One region of the Fictibacillus iocasae genome, then DNA from elsewhere that is predicted to be linked to it. Evidence: riboswitches for the same ligand, from Rfam matches in the RefSeq annotation. Region 1 holds a riboswitch; the other holds the start of a gene.
The links. A riboswitch is a leader RNA that binds a small molecule or an ion and turns the genes downstream of it on or off. The one in region 1 is predicted to bind cobalamin.

Region 1 (12,306 bases):
AAGGAAGAGAGCACGATAGCCTGCTTGAATATCATTCCCATTTTTTAGCTAACCTAATGATAGGAGTGATGATAAAGTGAGAATGGTATTCTTAATTGTAATCAGCTTCATGATAACAGCATGCAGTCCGCAGAGAACAGTGAACGATAAGCCTACCTCTATGATGAGGAATTATTATCAAGTGAAGCAGACTGCTGAAAATTCGGACATGCCTCTTACAGATATTGAGCAAATCAAGAGGCATGCCGTCTCGCTGCCATTTGTAAGCCAGGCAGCAGTCATCAAAAAGAAGGACAGGTATGAAGTCGGCTTGAAGCTTCGCACATATGACAGAAAAATTCATAACAAGATCTGTCTTGAAGTGAAGGAGAATTTAGAATCGCAGTGGAACAGTAAAGCAGATGTGTATTCATCGCCTGCCAAGTTCAGAGAGCTTCGCAAACAAATGAAAAAACAGCAAAAAAAATAAGCGGCTGCCGGCCGCTTACATAAGTGGGAGCATCACTCGCTTGTGAAGAGAGCGCCGCTCGATTTCTTTTTGAATTAATGAAATAAAGTCGCTGCTTAGTTTCAGTTCTTTCGCTTTGAAATACGATTCAATCAATAGCTCATCCGATAATTTTTCCATGTGTTCAGCCGAGGTTCGGCTTGTCCACCTCCTGTTTTTCTTTCGCAACAAAAGATTACCGTTGGGCGTTCTGTATTACCTCTTCTATGAATAAAATGTAGGTTGTTTGTTTGATGTATCCAAAGTCTACCATGAAACAAAACGAGGAACAACCGTTCGCTTATCCACAGTGTTTGGTGGATAAGTTGTGGGTAAGTTGTTTATATCTTCTTATTTTTCTGTAAATTAAGCATGGTATAGTGTGTATATAGTTATCCACAAAGAGAAGAGGCGAACGTTTTGTCGAAAACTTTTTTGGATTTTTGCTTATCCTGCACTTTTCAAGCGAAAAGAGATTGTGAAGTCTTATTTTATTGGTATTATAGATAGAGTGGAATTAGTAGGTGAAGAGGTGCTAAGATGTTAAAACAATTTCTGCCGGCACAGCATGTGAAGACCATTTTTGATATCTCACCAGAGATGCTCGTGCAAAAAGGCGTCAAAGGAATTATCACAGACCTGGACAATACTTTAGTAGAATGGGACAGGCCTGAAGCAACACCAGAGCTCATAGAATGGTTTACTTCTATAAAAGAAAAAGGCATCCTGATTACGATTGTTTCCAACAATACACAGCAGCGCGTGAGGTCATTCTCTGATCCTGTAGGCATTCCGTTCATTTACAGCGCGCGTAAGCCAATGACAAGAGCGTTTAAGCGGGCGATACAGGACATGAAACTGAAAAGAGAAGAAATTGTCGTGATTGGCGACCAGCTGCTGACAGATGTGCTTGGCGGAAATCGTCTGGGCCTTCATACAATCCTTGTCGTTCCAGTAGCGAGCACAGATGGGTTATGGACAAGGTTCAACAGGAAAATGGAGCGTCTCATCCTAGGCTGGATGAAGAAGCGCGGCATGATACACTGGGAGGAATAAGATTTGGAAAACGTTAAATGTGCAGGCTGCGGCGTCCACATTCAAACAGAAAATAAAGAAGCGCTTGGATATGCTCCTCCTTCAGCTCTTTTGAAGGAAACGGCCATATGCCAGCGCTGTTTTCGTTTAAAGCATTATAATGAAATTCAGGATGTATCGCTGACGGATGAGGATTACCGCACAATCGTGTCTTCGATCAGCAAGGAACGTGCCCTTGTTGTCATGATTGTGGACATCTTTGATTTTAACGGCAGCTGGGTACCGGACATACAGAAGCTTGTCGGCAACAATCCGATTTTGCTTGCAGGGAATAAGCTGGACTTATTGCCAAAGTCAGTCAATCCAAGAAAACTAGAGCTTTGGATGAAAAAAGAGGCGGCTGACCGCGGAGTGAATCCTAAAAAGGTTCACTTCATTTCAGCGGCGAAGGGACACGGCATTGAAGAGCTTGCCGATTCGATTGAGCAGCACCGAAACGGCCGTGACGTGTATGTGGTCGGCTGTACGAATACAGGGAAATCGACATTTATCAACCGCCTTTTAAAAGAATTCGGGGAAGGCGGAAGTGATTATATCACCACGTCTTATTTCCCGGGAACAACACTTGATATGATCGAAGTGCCTCTCGATGACCAGAGTGCCCTTTATGATACCCCTGGTATTATTAATCCTGAACAGATGGCGCACTTTGTAAGCCAGAATGAATTGAAAATCATTACGCCCAAAAAAGAGATCAAGCCGGCTGTGTTTCAATTGAATGAAGAACAGACACTCTTTTTCGGCGGCCTCGCAAGGCTGGATTATATAAAAGGAGGACGACGTTCATTCGTTTGCCACCTGTCAAATGAGATGACCATTCACCGTACGAAGCTCGAGAACGCGAATGACTTGTACGAACGGCAGCTGGGCGATCTGCTTCAGCCACCTGGAGAGAAAGAAGGATTTCCGCCGCTTGTGAAACACGAGTTTTTAATAAAGGAAGGCAAAACCGATGTCGTGTTCTCTGGTCTGGGGTGGGTGACCGTTCCTGAAGCAGGTGCGAAGATCGCCGCTTATGCTCCGGCAGGAACAGGTGTGAGTTTAAGGAAATCGCTTATTTAAGGCGGTGAAATATTGAAGAAATTAATTTTGATCGGCAATCCCGTTGAACAGTCTCTTTCACCGCAGATGCATAACGCGGCACTAGGAGCACTGAATCTTCCATTAGTTTATGAAAAGATTCTGGTGCTGCCAGAGGAACTGGAACAGACAATCGATATGCTGCGCAATGAGCTTTATGCCGGCGCGAATGTTACGATTCCTTATAAATCAGCCTGCATCCCCTTCTTGGACAAAGTCGATGAAAGTGCTGAGAAGATTGGCGCTGTTAACACAATTGTGAAAGAAGGTTCACAGCTTGTTGGATATAACACTGACGGGACCGGTTTTGTGAGAGGATTGAAGGAAACTGCGCCATTTCCGCTTGATAACGGTGATGTACTCGTAATCGGCGCTGGCGGAGCAGCCAGAGGAATCGTTTCAGCCCTTCTTGCGGAACGTGTAAGAAGTATTGCCGTCTGCAACCGAACCTATTCTAAGGCGGAAGAACTGGTTGCAGACGTGGCGAGCTCCTCTCTTCAAGCGCTCACCCTTGAGAAAGCGGAATCCCATCTGAATCGCTATAGCATCATTATTAACACAACGAGCGTAGGTATGTTTCCACATACAGAGAAGATGCCGCTGCGTTTGGGCACATTAAGACAACAGGCCGTTGTGTCAGATATTATCTACAATCCTTTTGAAACACAGCTCTTGGCAGAAGCGAAAAAAAGAGACGCCATCATCGATAACGGCGTCTCGATGTTTGTGTATCAAGGTGCACTTGCATTTGAAAAGTGGACCGGCATCTTTCCTGATACAGCGATTATGAGAGACAAGGTAACAGAAGAATTAAGGAGGAAATTATGTTAACAGGCAAGCAAAAACGATATTTACGTTCTGAGGCACATCATTTGACACCAATTTTCCAGGTGGGAAAAGGTGGCGTGAACGACAACCTGATCAAACAGATCAGTGAGGCGCTAGAAGTGAGAGAGCTGATTAAAGTCAGCGTCCTGCAAAACTGCGAACAAGATAAGGATGAAGTGGCAGAGCTTTTATCTAAAGGGGCAAAAGCTGAACTCGTCCAGGTGATTGGAAGTACAATCGTCCTTTACAAAGAATCAGTCAACCAGAAAAAAATCAGCCTTCCTTAGGAGGTACGATGAGAAAAACGGGTATTTTCGGAGGCTCCTTCAATCCGCCGCATACAGGCCATTTGATAATCGCCCAAGAAGCACTTCATCAGCTGAAGCTTGACCGAGTCGTTTGGGTTCCTGCAAAAAAACCGCCGCATAAAAAACTTGCTGGCAATGCAACCGATCAGGACCGCGCAGAAATGGTGCGGCTTGCGATTGAAGGCAACAGACAATTCGGCCTTTCTCTTATTGAATTTGACCGGGAAGGTCCATCCTACACGATTGACACGGTCAAGCAGCTTTTGGCCGAGGATCAAAATCAGGAAATCACCTTCATTATGGGAGGCGATATGGTCAGCTCGCTGTCGACATGGAAAAAGATTGAGGAACTTCGAGAAATTGCCGCTTTTGCTGGTGTGCGGCGGAAGGATTCCCCGATTAACCAAGCTTGGCAGGACTTTGGCGTGAAGATGATCGATGTTCCGCTTTTGGAGATCTCTTCCACTTTTATCCGGAATCGAAGGAAAGATGGCGGAAATGTACGGTATTACATCCCGCCTGCTGTTCTTCACTTTATGGAGGAAAAAGGGTTATATGGACAGAATTCAAGCACTTGAACTCGTCAGGCCGCATCTGACGGAGCATCGCTACATTCATACGCTTGGAGTTGAGACGGCGGCTGCAGAACTGGCACACCGGTATGGAGCGGACGCCTATAAGGCGAGTATTGCTGCTATCTTTCACGATTATGCCAAGTTCCGTCCGAAAGAAGAAATGCAAGAAATCGTGAAACAGTCAGATCTTCCTAAAGACCTGCTGAATTACGGGACAGAGCTGCTTCATGCACCTGTTGGAGCACTGTTGCTGGAAAGAGAGATCGGCATAAAAGACGAAGAAATCCTTTCAGCTGTTTATTATCACACAACAGGCAATGGCTCGATGACATTGCTTGAAAAGGTGATTTTCTTAGCCGATTATCTGGAGCCGAACCGGCAGTTTCCCGGTGTGGACGAAGTGCGTGAACTCTCGAAAGTTTGTTTGAACAAAGCGTCATTAAAAGCGGTGCAGAACACCATACTATTTTTAATGAAACAAAATCAGCGAATTTATCCACTTACGCTCGACACGTATAACGGATTGCAGCTTGAAATAAAAGGGAAGCAATAAATAAAGGAGGTATTCTTTTGAACGAAAAAGAATTGATGGAATTAGTAGTAAAAGCCGCGGATGATAAGCGAGCAGAAGATATTGTGGTTTTGGAAATGAAGGGTATTTCCCTCGTAGCCGATTATTTTGTGATTTGTCACGGTAATTCTGAAAAGCAGGTGCAGGCAATCGCGAAAGAAATGAAGGATTCTGCTGCAGAAAACGAGCTGCACATTAAACGCATGGAAGGGTTTGACCAAGCAAGATGGGTATTGCTAGATTTAGGCAATGTGGTCGCTCACGTGTTCCACCGCGAAGAGAGATCGTACTATAATCTTGAAAAGCTATGGGGCGACGCGCCGACAGTGGACGTTGACACCATCATCACCGCACAAGGATAAGGCGTATGAGCTATGAGCAGTTTGCCTACTATTACGATGAATTGATGGAGAGCGCGCCATACGATGAGTGGGTACACTATTTTAAAAAAAAATTGGCTGCGCACAACCTCACCGGCAAACGTGTGCTGGACATCGGCTGCGGGACGGGATCCTTCAGCGTCCGTCTCGCCAAAGAAGGCTATAACGTTACGGGAATTGACCTTTCTAGTGAGATGCTGATGATTGCCAGTGAGAAAGCCGCAAAAGAAAATGTTTCCATTGCCTTTTTTGAGCAGGATATGAGAGAGATTGAAGGACTGGGAGAATTCGAGGCGGCCACGATTTTCTGTGATTCGCTGAACTATCTTTTGAATGAAGAAGATGTGCTGCAAACTTTTCGTGCTGTTCATAGTCACCTTGTGCCTGATGGTTTGTTATTCTTTGATGTACATACGCTCTTTAAGATGGAGCACGTTTTTTTAGGAAACACGTTCGGCTCAAATGATGAACAGTTGTCTTACATATGGCAGTGCTATGAAGGTGAATGGCCGGACAGTGTCGAGCATGAACTGACATTTTTTGTGCAGAACGGCACCAGCTATGAAAGGTTTGACGAACTTCATGTTCAGCGCACCTTCGAACCGTCTGTATATACCAGGCTGCTGACAGAGGCGGGGTTCGAGCTGCTAGAGACGGGTGCTGATTTTTCGGAACCGTCGGATAGCCCTGAGGCGGAGCGGCAATTTTTTATCGCGAAGAAAATTTCCTGACATAAAGGGCTGCTTTTCGTATATACAAGGGGTTCGCTTGGCAGCAGTGTCTGTCATGCGGATCCCTTGTTTTCCATTTTAAGACATATCACATTTTAACAGTAAAGGAATTCGACGTAGTCAAAAAGTTTAGGGAAAAGTATAAGGGCAACTATGGCTGACTCTCAGCCAAGTTTTCTTTATGCTTATAGCGCTGTTTCTGTAAAACGGATGTTAAGTTACAATGAACTCAAGCACATCAAGGAGGTGGAATCATGTTCACTGCGGATGAAAAAGTTAAGAACTCCATTCTTGAAGCGATTATTGATAGCGCTTACGAATGGATTGTAGTCGTCGATCGGAATGGCGTAATTCAATACATGAACAAGACGTATGCAGAATTTCTCGGTGAAAACATTCATGAGGTAATCGGCAAGCATGTTTCGGAAGTCATTGAAAACACGAGAATGCACAAAGTGGTAGAAAGCGGTGTTCCTGAAATCGCCGACCTTCAGTATATAAGAGGAAGCTATATGATCGCCAACCGCATTCCTGTTGTCGCGGATGGAGAAGTGATCGGTGCTGTCGGCACGGTCATCTTTCGCGATACCGGGCAGTGGAAGAAAATGAACAGCCACATAAAAAGCCTGCTTTCTGAGCTTGAATTTTACAAAAAGGACTGGCATGAAAAAAACGGTGCGAAATATTCCCTGTCAGATATAGAAGGCTGTTCGGAAAAAATGGTGCTGCTCAAAAACCAAGTGAAAAGGGCAGCAAGCAGCGATTTGTCGATATTGATTAATGGAGAAAGCGGAACGGGAAAAGAGCTGATCGCCCACAGCATTCATCAGTTGAGTGAGAGAAGCGGAAAGCCATTTATCAAAGTTAACTGCGGCGCGATTCCAGACACGTTGTTTGAGTCCGAGCTTTTCGGCTATGAAGAAGGGGCGTTTACTGGCGCAAAAAAAGGGGGGAAAGCCGGCAAGTTTGGGCTCGCTGATGGAGGAACAATCTTTCTTGATGAGATCGGAGACCTGCCACCCCACATGCAGATCAAGCTGCTGCGTGTGCTGCAGGAAAAAGAGATTGAGACGATTGGTTCGACAGTGTCCAAGAAGGTCGATGTGCGCATCATCGCCGCAACAAACAGACCGTTGGCGCAGATGATATCACAGCGGCAGTTCAGGGAAGACCTTTTTTACCGGATCAATGTCATTCCAATAAATGTCCCACCGCTGCGTGAGAGAAAAGAAGATATACCTGGGCTCGTTTTAAGGCTGCTAGAGAAGATAAGCAAGCGATCCGGCAAACGGATAATCGCCGTGGAAGCAGCCGTGATGGAATGGTTTCTTTCTCACGAATGGCCTGGAAACATTCGGGAACTGGAAAATATTTTAGAAGCTGCGTCGCATTTTTCGCAAGGAGAAGTCATTACGGCGGATGTGGTGCCAGCTCTTTCTCATGATGAAGTAAGCGCAGTCCAGGAGAATAGCAGCTTAAAGCAGATCATGCAGCTGACAGAAGAAAGAGTATTGCGCGATACGCTTGCTGCTTGCTCGTTCGACAAGAAAAAAGCGGCAGCGAAGCTCGGAATCGGAAAAACCGTGCTGTATGAGAAGATAAAAAAATATAACATTCAAGCATAGTGGATTTCCGTTACTGCGGAAAGTGTTTCCGGAATAACGGAGCAATACGTCTTCCATGTAGACAAGCAATCATCCTGTCTGTTCCGAAAAACCGGAAATCCTTGATAATCTCGTATGGTGAAAATCAGGTTGTTGAATTGGCACGCTTCTTGCATAGATAGATTGGTTGAGAGCGGAGCCTGCTCTCATGCCAACAAACAAGGAGGTTATGTAATGGACATTATTATTATTTTGCTTTCATTATTTTTTCTGATGTTCGTCGCGTACAGAGGGTTCAGTGTCATTCTATTCGCGCCCATCGCTGCGCTTTTTGCTGTCCTGCTGACAGAACCAGGGCACGTGCTGCCGTTCTTCTCAGGCGTCTTTATGGAAAAGATGGTCGGCTTTATTAAGCTGTACTTCCCTGTATTCCTTCTCGGGGCCATTTTTGGAAAAGTCATTGAGATGTCGGGCTTTGCCAAGTCAATCACGAGAAGTGTCATCAAACTGATCGGTCCATCTCGTGCAATGCTGGCGATTGTACTTGTAGGAGCCATTTTAACGTACGGTGGTGTTTCGCTCTTTGTTGTGGCGTTCGCTCTCTACCCTTTTGCAGCCGAGCTGTTTAAAGCGGCTGATATTCCGAAACGACTCATCCCAGGAACGATTGCACTCGGCGCTTTCACGTTCACGATGGACGCTTTTCCGGGTAGTCCGCAAATCCAGAACATCATACCGACAAGCTTTTTCGGGACAGATACGTGGGCGGCACCTTGGCTTGGTTTCATTGGCGGGATGTTTGTTTTTGTATTAGGGATGGTTTATCTGGAGTGGCGGCGCCGACAAGCGCAGCGTAAAGGTGAGGGGTACGGCACGGGACATGAAAATGAGCCGGAGAAAGTAGACGATACGAACTTGCCGAACGCGTTCATCGCACTATTGCCGCTTTTGCTTGTAGGGGTATTCAATAAAATTTTCACCACACTTATACCTCAGTACTATGGAAAAACGTTTGATTTCTCAGCGCTCGGGATGAAGGATGTTGCTCCGATTGAAATTCCGAAACTTGCTGCTGTATGGGCGGTTGAAGGTGCTCTTATCATCGGAATTGTAACCGTTTTCATTTTTGGCTTTAAACGAATGAGAAGTAATTTCAATAAAGGCTTGAACTTGTCGATTGGGGGTGCACTGCTCGCGACGCTAAACACGGCTTCAGAATATGGATTTGGTGGTGTCATCGCCGCACTTCCAGGGTTTGCTGCTGTGAACAAAGCGATGTCTAACACAATTACCGATCCGCTCGTGAACGAAGCCGTTACCACTACAACACTTGCGGGTATTACGGGCTCTGCTTCAGGAGGAATGAGCATAGCACTCGCGACGATGAGTGAACAGTACGTGGCACAGGCGGAAAAACTCGGTATCAGCCCTGAAGTGCTTCACCGTGTAGCATCAATGGCATCTGGCGGCATGGATACACTTCCACACAACGGAGCGGTCATCACGCTTCTTGCCGTAACCGGTTTAACGCACAAACAATCGTATATTGATATTTTTGCGATGACATTGATCAAGACGGCAGCGGTATTCGTAATTATTGCTCTTTATTACATGTTCGGTATCGTTTAATTAAGAAAGGAGATTATGATGAACGGCATTTTAAATGGAAAAGCGGTCTTTATTACAGGAGCTGCAAGCGGTATCGGAAAAGAGCTTGCGGCGGCATTCGCTGAGGAAGGCGCGTCTGTCGTGATTAGCGACCTGCAGGCAGAAAAAGCAGCAGAAACGGCGGAAGAATTAAAAGGCAAAGGGTTTCAAGCCATTTCAGTTGGATGTGATGTGACGAAAGAAGACGAGATAGCAGCGGCGCTGGACGAAGCGGTCTCTGCGTTCGGCCGTATTGACGTGCTTGTGAACAACGCTGGTCTTCAGTATGTATCGCCATTAGAAAAGTTTCCAACAGAAAAATTTGAACTGCTCGTCAAAATCATGCTTACTGCACCATTCATCGCGACGAAGCGAGTGTTTCCGCAAATGAAAAAACAGGGAAGCGGGCGCATCATCAACATGGCATCGATCAACGGCCTCGTCGGATTTGCTGGTAAAGCGGCCTATAACAGTTCCAAGCATGGTGTGATCGGCTTGACAAAAGTGTCTGCTCTTGAAGGTGCAGAGCACGGCATCACCGTGAATGCCATCTGTCCTGGTTATGTGGACACACCGCTTGTCCGCGGCCAGCTGGAGGATCTTGCGAAAACAAGAAACGTTCCGCTTGAGAGTGTGCTGGAAGAAGTGATCTATCCGCTTGTTCCGCAAAAAAGATTGCTCGATGTGAAAGAAATCGCAGACTATGCGATCTACCTGGCAAGTGACAAAGCTAAAGGCATCACAGGGCAAGCAGTCGTCATCGACGGCGGCTATACGGCTCAATAATAAAAAAAATTCCTCCGTCAGCTGAGCTGGCGGCGGAATTTTTTTAGCGAAAAAGACTACTTATCGAATCTAGTTTCACGGCTGGTCTTTCTATTTCACCTCTTGACAACATCAACATTTAGTGTGAAAGTAGAATATGTAAACTACATATTGAACATAAGGTGCCAAATTCTAGGCTTAATAGGGAATCCAGTGAAAAGCTGGAGCTGTCCCCGCAACTGTAATTGTGGACGAAACGGAAATGCCACTGTGCTCATTGATAGCATGGGAAGGTCCGGAGTAGGGTGAAGCAAAGCCAGTAGACCTGCCTTTTGTTCGTATGCTTTAGTTCCCGGGGATTGGGACGAGAAAGCCTTACTTGCCAAGCATGTGGTATGCTGCAAATTCGGCTGCTCTCTGCCTTATCCTTAGGATAGGGCTTTTTCTATGCCCGTAAATCGCAGGAGGGATTAGATTGGCAACAGCAGCAAACACGAAGCTCGGGGATTGGCTGGAACAACTGCAGCAAAGATTTCCACAGTTAAAAAGTGAAGACTATTTAAACAAAGTGATGCAGTTATGGGAAAAAAGCACAGATGAACACGAAACATGGCAAGAATGCATTCGAAGAGCTCTTGATTACATGACGCCTCAAGAGCCGGACTGGACGTTTGTGGCAGCGGGACTGTATCTTGAAACACTGTATGAACAGGCAGGAAAGAACAGGAAACGAAAAGATGGCGAGCGTTATCCCTCTTTTTATAATCTTTTACTAGACCTGACGAACAAAGGAATCTATGATTCTCAGCTGCTAGAAAGCTATACGCAAAAAGAAATAGAAGACCTGCAGTGCGGCATCGACCAGTCAAAAGACGAGCTGTTTACCTACATAGGGATTGTCACACTTGCGGACCGCTATCTAGCAAAAGATCATGATGGTAACGTGATGGAGCTGCCGCAAGAACGCTTCATGATTATCGCGATGGCATTGATGGTCAAAGAAGAGCGTGAAAATCGCATTAACCTCGTAAAAGAAGCGTATTGGGCACTTTCCAACCTGTATATGACAGTGGCGACCCCTACCCTTACGAACGCAGGAAAAAATTCCGGACAGCTGAGCTCTTGCTTTATTGATACGATGGACGATAGTTTACGAGGTATTTTCGACTGCAACACAGATGCTGCTACTGTGTCAAAAAATGGCGGGGGCTTAGGGGTCTATCTTGGAAAAATCCGATCCCGCGGTTCAGATATCCGCAGATATAAAGGCAACTCTTCAGGGTGTCTTCCTTGGATGAAACAGCTTAACAATACGGCGGTTTCTGTCGACCAGCTCGGACAGCGACAGGGTGCCATCGCCGTATATCAGGATATTTGGAATAAAGATATTTTGGAATTTTTAGATGCCAAGCTGAATAATGGCGATGAGCGCAAAAGGACGCATGACCTGTTTACAGGAGTATGCATTCCTGATCTGTTCATGGAAAAGGTAGAAAGAAGAGAAATGTGGCACTTGTTTGATCCTCATGAGGTGAAGCAGGTGATGGGCTTTGCATTAGAAGATAGTTATGATGAGGAAAAAGGCAATGGCACGTTCAGACACCGATATGCGGCATGTGTGAGACAGGAGGAGCTTTCAAGAACGGTGATTCCGGCCATTGAAATGATGAAGCGGATCATGAAATCACAGCTTGAAACAGGAGCTCCGTTCATGTTTTACCGTGATACGGTGAACAGGCTGAACCCGAACAAGCATGCGGGAATGATCTATTGCAGCAATCTTTGCACCGAAATTACGCAGAACCAGTCGGCAACAAAAGTGATATCGGAGGCAGCGGAAGACGGGAAAATCTTAATTACAAAAGAGCCTGGAGATTTTGTGGTATGCAACTTATCATCCATCTCGCTCGCGCGAGCCGTGACCGCCGGGGTTTTAGAACGGCTGATAAAAATACAGGTTCGGATGCTCGATAATGTGATTGATGTGAACACACTCGATGTTCCGCAGGCAGCGCTGACGAATAAAAAATACCGGGCGATCGGACTCGGGACGTTTGGGTGGCATCATCTTCTTGCGCTAAAGAAAATAGGGTGGGAAACAGAAGAAGCGGTGATCTTTGCGGATGAGCTGTATGAACAGATTAACTATCTTGTCATTCGCGCGAGTGCTGAGCTGGCAGCGGAAAAAGGGGCCTATCCAGCGTGTGCGGGTTCGGAATGGATGAACGGAAACTA
Region 2 (12,306 bases), on a different contig from region 1:
AAGCTCTTTTTACGAGTGCCAAGGAAGCGGTTACTTTGAGCATCGGGATGGTCAGTGTTCTAGTTTTCTGGCTCGGTCTTATGAAAATAGCAGAAAAAGGCGGCCTGCTCGAGATGCTTGCTGTTGTGTTCCGGCCTATTGTTCGACTGCTTTTTCCTGATGTTCCGAAGAACCATCCGGCTCAAGGGTATATCCTTTCTAATATGGTTGCAAATTTGTTTGGACTTGGCAACGCGGCTACACCGATGGGAATTAAAGCGATGGAACAGCTGAAACTGTTAAACGGCGGAAAAGACGAAGCGAGCCGCTCGATGATTACCTTGCTGGCGATCAATACGTCAAGCATCACGCTGATTCCGACTACCATCATTGCAATCAGGATGAGCTACCATTCCGCGACACCTACGGACATTGTCGGGCCGACCTTGATGGCAACGGCTTGTTCGACCGTCGGTGCGATTCTTATTGACCGTTACTATTATTACCGTTCGGTAAGGAAGGAGACACGTTGATGGCTGCCGTTCAATCCTTTTCCGTTTGGTTTATTCCTATACTAATAGGTTTCATTCTATTATATGGCACCATGAAGAAGGTGCCTACTTATGAAACGTTTGTTGAGGGCGGAAAAGAGGGTTTCTCGATGGCTATTTCCGTTATCCCGTACCTTGTTGGCATGCTCGTAGCGATTTCCGTCTTTCGGGCTTCTGGAGCGTTAGACATCGTTTTGGATGCATTCCGTCCGTTATTTTCATTGCTCCATGTGCCTGCAGAGATTGTTCCGCTTGGCCTATTGCGCACCATTTCAGGTACAGGAGCGCTCGGCATGACGTCCGATCTGATGGCGACGTATGGACCGGATTCGTTTATTGGCAGGCTGGCATCCACCATACAAGGAAGCACAGATACGACCTTTTACGTACTGACGGTTTATTTTGGAGCAGTAGGCATCCGGAAGATGGGCTATGCCTTAAAAGTAGGTCTCCTAGCAGACTTGATTGGATTTGCAGCATCAATCGTCGTAGTAAGTTTAGTATTTTGATAGCGTGTTCACAGGCAGCTGCCGCTTTGGCCAGCTGTCTTTTGCATGAGGGGATGTTGGATAAAGGCGGATTTTGATGTATGATGTATGATGAGGTGAAGGAATGGAACGTTTACAAAAAGTGATCGCCCACAGCGGTGTGACTTCTAGAAGAAAAGCTGAAGAAATGATAGCAGAGGGCCGTGTGAAGGTGAACGGCACGACGGTAAGAGAACTTGGTACGAAGGTCTCTCCAAAAGACAGAATTGAGGTTGACGGCGTTCAAGTGCAGCGTGAACAGCCTGTGTATTTCTTAATGTACAAACCATCCGGAGTCATTACCGCTGTCACGGATGATAAAGGAAGAAAAACAGTCGCTGACTATTTCAAGGATATTGTGGAAGAGAGGCTGTTTCCAGTTGGCCGTCTCGACTATGATACAACGGGTGTGCTGATCATGACTAATGACGGCGAGTTCGCTAATGTGCTCATGCATCCTAAATATAAAGTAGAAAAAACCTATATCGCCAAAGTGAAGGGCATCCCGGAAAGAGAACAGCTGAAAAAGCTCGAGCGCGGTGTCATCTTAGAAGATGGAAAGACAGCTCCTGCCCGGGCTAAGCTGCTGTCGATGGATAAAAAGAAGCAGACGGCCATCATTGAACTGTCTATATCAGAAGGAAAGAACCGTCAAGTAAGAAGAATGTTTGAGCATATCGGACACCCTGTACAAAAATTAAAGCGTGAAAAGTACGCGTTTTTGGATGTGAAAGGCTTGAACCCGGGAGAGTTCCGCGAACTGACTCCGCATGAGGTGAAGCTTCTTCGCAACGCGGCTGTCACACAAACGTCAAAAAAAGGCCGATAACAGCCTTTTTTTAGCGTTATCATTAAAATGGGCAGCAAGGAAAAAGGAGCGGATACGCATTGAAAGGGAACGGACGATTTTGGTTTCGATCCATATTGCTGGCATGCATCGCGGCGGCTGTTGGCTACACGGTCTACAGCAGTTTTTTTGAAGATGAGCGGACGCTCGTCAACACAGGCGACAAGGCACCTGATTTTGTCCTGACCGATGTCAGCGGCAAGGAAATAAAGTTAAGCGATTACAGAGGCCAGGGGGTGTTCTTGAATTTCTGGGGAACCTGGTGCAAGCCGTGCGAACGCGAAATGCCGTATATGGAAAGACAATATAAAGAATTCAGTCAGCAAGGTGTCGTCATTTTAGCGGTGAATGTCGGAGAATCAAACATAGCCGTTGAAGATTTTCAGGATAAATACCGTCTTACGTTTCCTATCCCGATGGATAAGAACAGGGATGTAACGAGGGCATACGGCATCGGTCCGATTCCGACAACGCTTCTGATTGACAAAAACGGAAAGGTGATTGAAAAGACAAGCCGTTCTTTGTCAAACGATGACATCCTTAGCATGATGAATAAAATCAAGCCTTAAAAGTTTGCCGAAGGGGGGCTCATAACATGGATACTATGATTTGCGAATGCAGTCATCATAACCCTGCCGGAACGCTGATCTGCCAGTCTTGCGGCAAGCCATTTGCCGAAGCGAAGGAAAATATGGAAGCAAGCATGCGTTATGAAGGAACAGCGAGAAGATCACAAACCTATAATCAAACGGTGATCGATAAGGTCTGGAATTTCTTTTCATCCGTTAAAGTCGGCATCTGGATTATTATTATCATTCTTGTAGCTGCGGCAATAGGAACCATATTTCCACAGCAGATGTACATACCGCAGACCGTAGATCCCGCATCGCACTATGAATCAGAATACGGAAATTTAGGGAAAATCTATTACTTGCTTGGGTTTCATCAGCTTTATGGCTCATGGTGGTTTATCGTATTGTTGGGCATGCTCGCTCTTTCCATCATTGTAGCAAGCATCGACAGGGGCGTTCCGCTGTACAAATCACTTAAACGTCAGAAGGTCGTCCGTCATGATCAGTTTCTGAAGCATCAAAGACTTTTCGCTCAAGACGTGAAAGGTGATCTCTCAGAGATGAAGCGAGCGCTTTTGGCTCAAAAATATCATGTGAGAGAAGAGAACGGCAGTTTATTTGCTGAAAAGGGACGTTTTTCAAGATGGGGCCCTTACGTGAACCACGTAGGACTCGTCTTGTTCTTAGCTGGTGCGATGCTTCGGTTTTTCCCAGGCATGTATGTAGAAGAAGTCCTCTGGCTGCGCGAAGGTGAGACTGCCGCCATTCCAGGGACACTTTCAGATGAAGGGCAATATTATCTGAAAAACGAGAAGTTCATCCTGGAATTTTACGATAAAAATGATAAGCAATTTAAAGACGCGCTGCAAAGCACCTCTAATCCTGTTCCAAAGAATTTCCAGACAAATGCGGTGCTCTATCAATCATCCGCCAAAGGAACTCTAGGCGGATCAGAACCGCTGAAAAAAGTGAAAGAAGGAAAAATTCAAGTCAATAAACCGTTGAAATTTGACTCCTTCTCTCTCTATCAGACAGATTTTAAGATGGATGAACTGAACAAAATGTCATTTTCTCTTCTTGATAAACAAACGAAAAAAAACCTAGGCACATTTGAAGTGGACTTGATTAATCCACAAAAAAAGTATGACCTAGGTAAAGGCTACACCGTTAGCCTTGGAAAGTATTATCCTAACTACTTCCTTGAGGACGGCGTGCCGAAGACGAAGAACTATGTTCCAGATAATCCCGCTTTTGTTTTTGAAATGACATCGCCTGAAAACGATAAAAAAGAAAAGGCCTTCGTCGCGATTAAAAACAACATTGAGATGGACGGGAACCGCTACAAAATTGAGTTTGCCGGAATTAAAACGAAAAATCTTACGGCTCTTACTGTAAGAAAAGATTATACCTTGCCTATCGTATCAATGGGGGGCATCATCTTTATGATCGGAGTGGTTCAAGGTTTGTATTGGAACCACCGCCGTATATGGGTGAAGGAAAAAGAAGGGACCCTTTGGATTGCCGCTCACACGAATAAAAACTGGTTTGGCTTGAAAAAGGATCTGCAGTCGCTCTCAGAAAAAACAGGCATTCCCATGCCAGAGGACCGCACAGCGGCAAAGAGCGCATAAGTTTAAGTAGGGAGAGGTAATACATGATGGCTCAGCTCAGCAGCTCGCTGCTATATGCAGCGTTTATCACTTATTTGTTTGGCACGCTATTCTTTGCTATGTCGCTTTCAGACAAAAAACAGAAAACGGCTTCTTATTCCAAACGCTGGGGCAGAATCGGCTACATCACATCAATCGCCGGTTTTGCACTGCAGCTCGGATATTTTTTTACAAGGTGGGCTGCCAGCGGCCACGCCCCGGTATCCAATCTGTTTGAGTTCACCACTTTTTTTGGCATGATGATGGTGTTTGCTTTTATTATTCTTTATGCCATTTATAAAACAAACGCACTTGGGGTATTCGCGATGCCGGTCGCGCTCTTGGTTATTGCATACGCCGGCATGTTTCCAAAGGAAATTTCTCCTCTTATTCCAGCGCTTAAAAGCGACTGGCTGAAAATACACGTTACAACGGCTGCATTAGGTGAAGGTATTCTGACGATTTCCTTTGTCGCCGGATTGATTTATCTGATCGGGACGGTCAAGCAAGATACCTCCACTAAGGAAACGAAATGGCTTGAGGCTGTGCTGTATTTTCTTTTATGTGTTCTGGGCTTTATTATCGTCTCGGTCACGTTTAAATCCGCAGGATACGAAGCTGTCTATTCATTTACTGCAAAAGGCGGAAATACGGTGCAAGCTGTTTATGAGATGCCTGTCATCGCTGGACCGGCGGACGCAGTGGAAGAAAAGGGCGGATTTGGCCCGCTGTTTGATGCTCCTGGCTGGATGAACGGCGAGAACGCGGCCGTCAAGCTGAACACGATGATCTGGTCTCTATTATCAGGAGGGCTGTTATACGGTCTTCTTAGACTAGTATTACGCAAAAGGCTGGCAGCAGCTATGCAGCCGAAGCTGAAGAATTTAAATCCCGAGCTGCTTGATGAGATCAGCTATCGAAGTGTCGCGATCGGTTTCCCCGTCTTTACTCTCGGAGCATTAATTTTTGCGATGATTTGGGCACATGAAGCATGGAACCGATATTGGGGATGGGACCCGAAAGAGGTATGGGCTCTGATCACCTTTCTCTTTTATGCTGCTTATCTGCACCTACGGCTGTCACGAGGCTGGCATGGAGCAAAATCAGCATGGCTTTGCGTCTTAGGGTTTGTGATTATTATGTTCAACCTTATCGCTGTAAACTTAGTCGTTGCAGGCCTTCATTCATACGCCTAACAAGGTGAGCAAGCCCTCATAAGGGCTTGCTTTTTTTGTAGTTTCAGGCGCGTTGCTGTATGATAAGAGAGGGAATGTTTACAAAATAGAAGCAGGTGATACCGTGAATCAAGGTGAAGCGAGAATACTTATTGTTGATGATGAAGAACGCATTCGAAAATTGCTGAAAATGTACTTAGAACGGGAAAATTACGAAACGGAAGAAGCAGAGAACGGGGAAGAAGCGCTGCAGATGGCACTGTCTATGAACTTTGATTTGATCCTGCTCGACCTCATGCTGCCTGGGATGGACGGTATAGAAGTTTGTGAAAAACTGCGCGAGAAAAAAGCGACGCCTGTTATCATGCTGACGGCTAAGGGAGAAGAGCTGAACCGGATTTCCGGATTTGAAGCGGGAACGGATGATTATATTCCAAAGCCGTTCAGCCCAAGAGAAGTCATCTTGCGGGTGAAAGCGCTGTTAAGACGTTCTTCGACTACCCGGTTTTTAGAGACGGATACGGTATCCAAAAACATTATCGTATTTCCGCACCTGACCATCGACCATGATGCACATAAGGTCATCGCTGATGGAAATGAAGTGAACCTAACACCAAAAGAATATGAGCTGCTCCACTATCTGGCGAAAACGCCTGATAAAGTTTATGCGCGCGAACAGCTGCTGAAGGATGTATGGAACTATGAATTTTTTGGCGACCTGCGAACGGTCGATACCCATGTGAAAAGGCTGCGCGAGAAGCTGAACAAAGTATCGCCTGATGCGGCTGCGATGATCGCAACGGTATGGGGAGTCGGCTATAAGTTTGAAGGTGCCGAGTAAATGCTTTGGAGAAGTGTTGTTGGCAAGCTTTGGCTGACCATTCTTTTGCTGGTGCTTGCTGTCTTGATCATTCTTACTATGCTGCTCACACAATTTTTTGAGACGTTTCATGATAATCAAGCAAAAGACCAGCTGGAAAAAATGGCAGACAGGCTCGTTGTCATTTTAGAAAGTGACGAGAACAGCGTTGAAGCCGTCCGGAACACAAAAGAGATGGCAGAAGTGTATTCGATGTCCGTCATGATGATTGACAGCGAAAAACAGCCGGTGTTGGAAGCTTCCGGTGAAAGCGAAATATCACTAAACGTGTTTCTTACCGAAGAGCAGTTAAAGGAAGTGCCAGAATTAAAAACGAAGCGTTTTGTTAAAGATGAGTTCCCATTTGTTGAAGATAACAGAGCTGAAAATCATACGATGATCATCTATGGTGAGCCATACCGAGACCGCAGCGGCGGAACGGGTGCTGTCTATGTTTACCAATCGATCGAAAATATTGCAAAAACCACGGATCATGCGAAAAAACTGATCTTTATTGCCGCCGGAATCGCGATCATCCTCACGACTGTGTTTGCCTTTTTCTTATCCAGCCGTATAACAGCTCCCCTTCGTAAAATGAGGGAAGCAGCTATGCTTGTAGCGAAAGGTGAGTTTGATGCGAAGGTGCCCATCCTGACCCATGATGAGATCGGTGAGCTCGGCATGACCTTTAACCGCATGGGCCGGCAGTTGAAAAATTACATTCAAGCACTGAACCAAGAGAAAGAACAGCTTTCAGGTGTACTTAGCTCGATGGCGGACGGCGTGATCACGTTTGACAGGAAAATGAATATTTTAGTCACGAACCCCCCGGCTGACCGTTTTTTACAGGCGTGTTATTATGAGACGGGGATGGCAGAGAACGATAAGATGAGCTTGCCTGAATCTGTCATGCTGCAATTTAATCAGGTCGTCACCCTAGAGCGCGAACAGCTGATCGAAGTAACGCTGCAAGGACGTTCTTGGGTCGTTGTGATGACACCGCTCTACAATCAATCCATGATCAGGGGTGCTGTTGCGGTCTTGCGGGATATGACAGAAGAGCGCAGGATGGATAAGCTGCGAAAGGACTTTGTCGCGAACGTGTCGCACGAATTAAAGACTCCGATCGCCATGCTTCAAGGATATAGTGAGGCGATCGTCGATGATATTGCGGAGTCTGAAGAAGAGAAGAAAGAACTGGCAGGCATCATCCTGGACGAATCGCGCCGAATGAGCAGGCTTGTCAATGAACTGCTGGATCTTGCCCGTCTTGAGTCTGGCCAGATGAAGCTTTACCGGTCCTGGATTAACGTTCCTGAATATGCTGCTAGGGTGCTGCGCAAGTTCCATGGGCCTGCAAAGGAAAGGAACATTCAGCTGCAGCTTGAGACGCAGATTGATAATGTACAGAATGAACTTTATGCAGATGCTGACAGACTAGAGCAAGTGCTAACTAATTTAATCGACAATGCGATCAGGCATACAACAGAAGGCGGAAGTGTCATGTTAAAAGCAGATATAACAGATTCCGCTGTCAAAATGGATGTTATGGATACGGGGAGCGGCATTTCGGATGAAGATCTTCCGTTTGTTTTTGAACGCTTTTATAAAGGCGACAAAGCGAGGACTAGGGGAAAATCGGGAGGAACGGGACTTGGCCTTGCAATAGCTAAAAATATTATTGAAGCTCATGATGGAATCATTACAGTCCACAGCAAAATCAGTGAAGGAACGACATTTTCCTTTGTTCTGCCCCGAAATGTGGAATAATACCGCATAATACGGCGTTTTTTATTGTTTCATAAGAAACAATTGGAAAATTAACTCTTTGCTGCAGCGGAAGCTTCGGCTATAATGAAGAATGTGAATTGCATACGAATTAACAGGTGCAGCCTGATCAAGAGTCAGGTTAGCTTAAAAGGGAAAACGGTAAAAGCCGTTGCGGTCCCGCCACTGTAAATGGGAGATTCTTAAAAAGGATGCCACTGTTCAAATGAATGGGAAGGTGTTTAAGAAACAATGACCATGAGCCAGGAGACCTGCCTGTTACGAGACTGCAGCATGACCTACGAGGATAGGGAGGTGTTGGCCGATCGAGTGTATTTACTTGCACTCTCTGTCATCATGTGTTTTCCCCATGCGTTTGTCCGCATGGGTTTTTTATTTGCTCTTTATTACATAAAACAAAGGAGAAAGTGATGAGCATGAAAAATTTATTACCTTTACTTTTCGCAGCTATACTGATGGTTTCTGGATGTGGGCAGGCGGAAAAAACCGAGACAGCTGAAAAGAAGAACGTAACGGCAAGCCAGGATAATAAGCAAGAGCAAGTAACCATTGTATTAACAAAAGATAATGGAAAAGAAGAAATTGAGAAAAAAGACGTTTCGATCAAAGAAGGCGAAACGGTCATGGACGTAATGAAAAGAGAGTTTGAAGTGAAAACCATGTATGAAGACTCATTCATCAGTTCAATCAACGGAACAGAAGGCAATGAAAAAGACAAAACATCATGGTTTTTCTCTGTTAACGGTGAGGAAGCGATGAAAGGGGCAAAAGAAATCAAATTGAAGAAAGGCGACAAAGTAGGCTTCGATTTCCGTAAATATGAATAGCAATCGATTAAAGATGCTGACCTTGCTTGCCGTTCTATCGGCATTGCTGACGGTAGGCAGGGTATCGTTCCAGTTCATCCCTAATGTCCAGCCGAATACAGCCATACTGATCATCGCATCTTTTGTTTTGGGCCCAACTTATGGACTGGTTCTTGCTGCAATCAGCACCATCACAAGCAATCTTTATTTAGGCAGCGGGATCTGGACAATCGGCCAGATCGCAGCGTGGGGAAGCATCGCGGTATTCAGCGGCTTAATCGGAAAAAGAAGGACACAACTCCCGCACTGGGCACTAACTGTGTACGCGGGATTGTGCGGTTATTATTTCGGTATAGTGATGACGTTGTTCAACGCTCCATATCTCGATCATCTATGGGCCTATTATCTTGCAGGCTTGAGCTTTGATACGAACCATGCTGTTGGAAATATGCTATTTTATGCTGTACTCGCCAAACCTCTTTTCTTCATTATGAATAAGCAGATGCATGTTAAGGAAAAGTCCGGAGCAGCTTAGGTCAAAGAGATTTATAACAACTTTTTCGGCAGCAGGGCATACACTATTAAGGTTATGTCAAAGGAGGCTGCTATGAACGACTATATGTTAAGAATTTCTGCTGTGCTCTTTCTGACTCTTTGTATCGGAATGCTCTTTCTGACTGCAAAGATGGGAGCTTAAAGACCGTACATAAGGGGAAACCGTTATGGAGTAAAGAGACGAGAAGCCTCCGCGCTTTTTAATGCGGAGGCTTCTTGCTGTTCATAGTGAGAGAGAACTCGAACTCGGGAAATGAAAACAAAAACAGATGGAAATTTTTAATTGACAATGATTATCATCCTTAATAAAATAAAAGCAAGCCTTTGTCCTAAAGGCTTGCTTTTGTGCCATCTATTCGTATTTTAATGCGTCCCCATCAAACGGCTCGTCTGCTACTTTAATAGAATCAGTCGGGCATCCTTCAAACGCGTCCTGCATATCATCTAGAAGCACATCCGGGATCTCCACGATTCCTTGGTTGTCATCAAGCGTCACGAACGCGATACCTTCATCATCATAATCATAAATGTCGGGTGCTGCTGCTCCGCACGCTCCACACGCGATACAGGTTTCTTTGTCTACAATTGTGTACTTTGGCATAGAAATTACCTCCTAATTGATTTGGTAACCGGAAAAACGATTGCTAAAATATTTATCCAACATTTTCCTGAAACGATTTAAGGTCTACTAGTTATATTGTAAAGACTTCACAAACACATTTCAACAATTAATATTAAGGTGTTTTCTTACATAACCAAATCATACCCCTCCACGTCCACGCCAAACCCTATCTAAGTCATTTTTTATTCATCACCGGCTATTAGTACGGCAATGAACGGCAGTTTTTGCTACAATAAAAGAAACAGAAACAAAGGTGCGTCGCTATGAATGTAGTTGATTATATGCTGTTAGACTGTTTTCAGAACGTGAACGGCGAGAGATCCGCCCAAGGTATCATTCATATTCTTTCAGGAAAAAAGACCGCCCAGTCGCTGGCAGATGCCCAGCTTTTTGGCATTGGAAAATATTACGCTGTCCTTTCCAGCCTGAAAAAGAACGAGCTGGAGGAGAAGACAGCGGTTCTTTTCGCGGAAAGCTTGATAGAGGAGCTGTCTAACGGTGTTTTCATCGTGACAAAAAAAGGGGAAAAAATAGTGGGGTATAATCATTACCCGTTCCTGCGTCATTTGTCAGGCCTCGCGCATTGGAACATCGAGCATCATTTTTGGCTGTCGCTGTCGCTATACATACAATCCATCTCCAACATGCTTGCGCATAACAGCCGCTTTTTACCCGTTGTCACTGACTATCAAGCTGTACGCTCGGTAAAGGCGCTCTTTCCTAAGACCGAGGCAGAAAGAAAAGAATCAGCTGTCCGTTTGTATCATGAAATGGTACAGTTGCTTGAAAATTACGGGAACAGCCAGATCGCTAGTTTATTCTTACAAAGAGCAACGAGATTTGAGAGGATCGGTTCTACATTCGAACAGCTTTCTCATGATTTTGGGACATCAGAAGAGGAAGTAAGAATGATGTTCCGCTCTTTGCTTCACTTCATCTTGACGAAAGTTAAGGAGCATCCACATGAGTACGAGGAACTGCATAGGTTCATTCCTCCTGGCCATAGCGAATCGCTTACTAATTCTGCAAGAGCGACCCTTTCCCTGCTGCAAGAAGGGTATCCTCTTGATGAAATTGAACGGTTAAGAAAACTCAAACGAAGTACTCTCGAAGATCACCTAGTAGAGATCGCTCGCTCGGTGAAAGGATTTGATATTTCGCCATTCATATCAAGTGAGGAATTGCGGCTCGTCAAAGAGATCAGCCGCACACTAAAAGACCGGAAGCTAAAAGGTATTCGAGATCAGGCAGAAACGCTCTCGTACTTGAAGATCAGACTGGCGATCGCCAAGGAAGGATGGGGGTAATATGCTTCAGCTTGAACAGGAGCTTAGGCGTTTTTTTGGCTTCTCAGCATTCCGTCCCGGCCAAAAAGAAATTATAGCTGATGTGCTGAATGGACATGATGTTCTTGCCGTCCTTCCAACAGGAACCGGAAAATCAGTGTGCTATCAGCTGCCAGGAGTGCTGATGAAGAAGCCTGTACTCATTGTTTCACCGCTTCTATCGTTGATGGAAGATCAAACGGAACAATTAAAGAGAATGGGCTTTAAACGATCGGTCGCTTTCAATTCTTTTTTGTCGATGGAAGAAAAGAAAGAAGAAATACAGAAACTTCCGGACAGTCAGTTCATCTTCGTTTCACCCGAGATGCTGCAGAGCAGGCAGCTCGTTGAGATGTTGAAGCAAGTGAACATCGGATTGTTTGCTGTGGATGAAGCGCATTGCATCTCGCAGTGGGGCCACGAATTCCGGCCGCATTATTTGGGCCTTGCAGAAATCAGAAAAGAACTTGGAAATCCGCCTTGCCTCGCTTTGACCGCAACTGCTGGGAAAAAGGTGAGGGAGGATATTATCAAGTATCTTGGACTTGCCCGTGTTAAACTGCATATCGGGAGCATGAACAGGAAGAATATTGCTCTCGTGACAGAGTACGCTTCATCGCAGGAGGAAAAGCAGAAAAGATTGCAGAATCTCGTCACCTCGCTTAAAGGGCCAGGCATTGTCTACACATCAACGCGAAATATGGCAGAAGCAGCATGTCTGCTAGCCAAAGATGCAGGAGTGGCCCGCACTGCCTTTTATCATGGCGGAATGGAGCATCAGGACAGGATGCTCATCCAAAAGCAGTTCCTATTAGGTCAGCTTGACCTGATCTGCTGCACGAATGCATTTGGGATGGGAATCAATAAAAGCGATGTCCGGTATGTGATTCACTATCAGCTGCCATCGAGCATTGAAGCATATGTACAGGAAATCGGAAGAGCGGGCCGTGATGGCGAGCCGGCATTAGCCGTTCTTCTCTATCATCCGCAAGATGAAGATATTCCGTATCATTTTATTGAAGCAGAATTGCCGGATGCCTCTTTGCTGCCT

Region 2: it holds a riboswitch for cobalamin, as region 1 does, so the genes downstream of both, ACFQPF_RS05905 (DUF4430 domain-containing protein) here and ACFQPF_RS13540 (ribonucleoside-diphosphate reductase subunit alpha) in region 1, are expected to answer to the same signal.

The regions. Positions count from the first base shown of each region.
Region 1 covers NZ_JBHTCP010000046.1:6,567-18,872, reverse strand. Annotated here, with positions in the region: gene ACFQPF_RS13605 (hypothetical protein) at 77-469, shown strand; gene sda (sporulation histidine kinase inhibitor Sda) at 485-628, opposite strand; gene ACFQPF_RS13595 (YqeG family HAD IIIA-type phosphatase) at 1,028-1,543, shown strand; gene yqeH (ribosome biogenesis GTPase YqeH) at 1,547-2,644, shown strand; gene aroE (shikimate dehydrogenase) at 2,657-3,493, shown strand; gene yhbY (ribosome assembly RNA-binding protein YhbY) at 3,487-3,777, shown strand; gene ACFQPF_RS13575 (nicotinate-nucleotide adenylyltransferase) at 3,786-4,376, shown strand; gene yqeK (bis(5'-nucleosyl)-tetraphosphatase (symmetrical) YqeK) at 4,354-4,926, shown strand; gene rsfS (ribosome silencing factor) at 4,962-5,306, shown strand; gene ACFQPF_RS13560 (class I SAM-dependent DNA methyltransferase) at 5,312-6,055, shown strand; gene ACFQPF_RS13555 (sigma-54 interaction domain-containing protein) at 6,310-7,680, shown strand; gene ACFQPF_RS13550 (GntP family permease) at 7,894-9,288, shown strand; gene ACFQPF_RS13545 (3-hydroxybutyrate dehydrogenase) at 9,307-10,092, shown strand; cobalamin riboswitch at 10,235-10,418, shown strand; gene ACFQPF_RS13540 (ribonucleoside-diphosphate reductase subunit alpha) at 10,547-12,306, shown strand, end outside.
Region 2 covers NZ_JBHTCP010000011.1:53,427-65,732, forward strand. Annotated here, with positions in the region: gene ACFQPF_RS05865 (nucleoside recognition domain-containing protein) at 1-512, shown strand, start outside; gene ACFQPF_RS05870 (spore maturation protein) at 512-1,039, shown strand; gene ACFQPF_RS05875 (pseudouridine synthase) at 1,143-1,886, shown strand; gene resA (thiol-disulfide oxidoreductase ResA) at 1,946-2,473, shown strand; gene resB (cytochrome c biogenesis protein ResB) at 2,500-4,107, shown strand; gene ccsB (c-type cytochrome biogenesis protein CcsB) at 4,134-5,321, shown strand; gene ACFQPF_RS05895 (response regulator transcription factor) at 5,425-6,141, shown strand; gene ACFQPF_RS05900 (ATP-binding protein) at 6,142-7,929, shown strand; cobalamin riboswitch at 8,027-8,220, shown strand; gene ACFQPF_RS05905 (DUF4430 domain-containing protein) at 8,364-8,774, shown strand; gene ACFQPF_RS05910 (ECF transporter S component) at 8,767-9,288, shown strand; gene ACFQPF_RS05915 (ferredoxin) at 9,661-9,909, opposite strand; gene ACFQPF_RS05920 (YpbB family protein) at 10,194-11,237, shown strand; gene ACFQPF_RS05925 (RecQ family ATP-dependent DNA helicase) at 11,239-12,306, shown strand, end outside.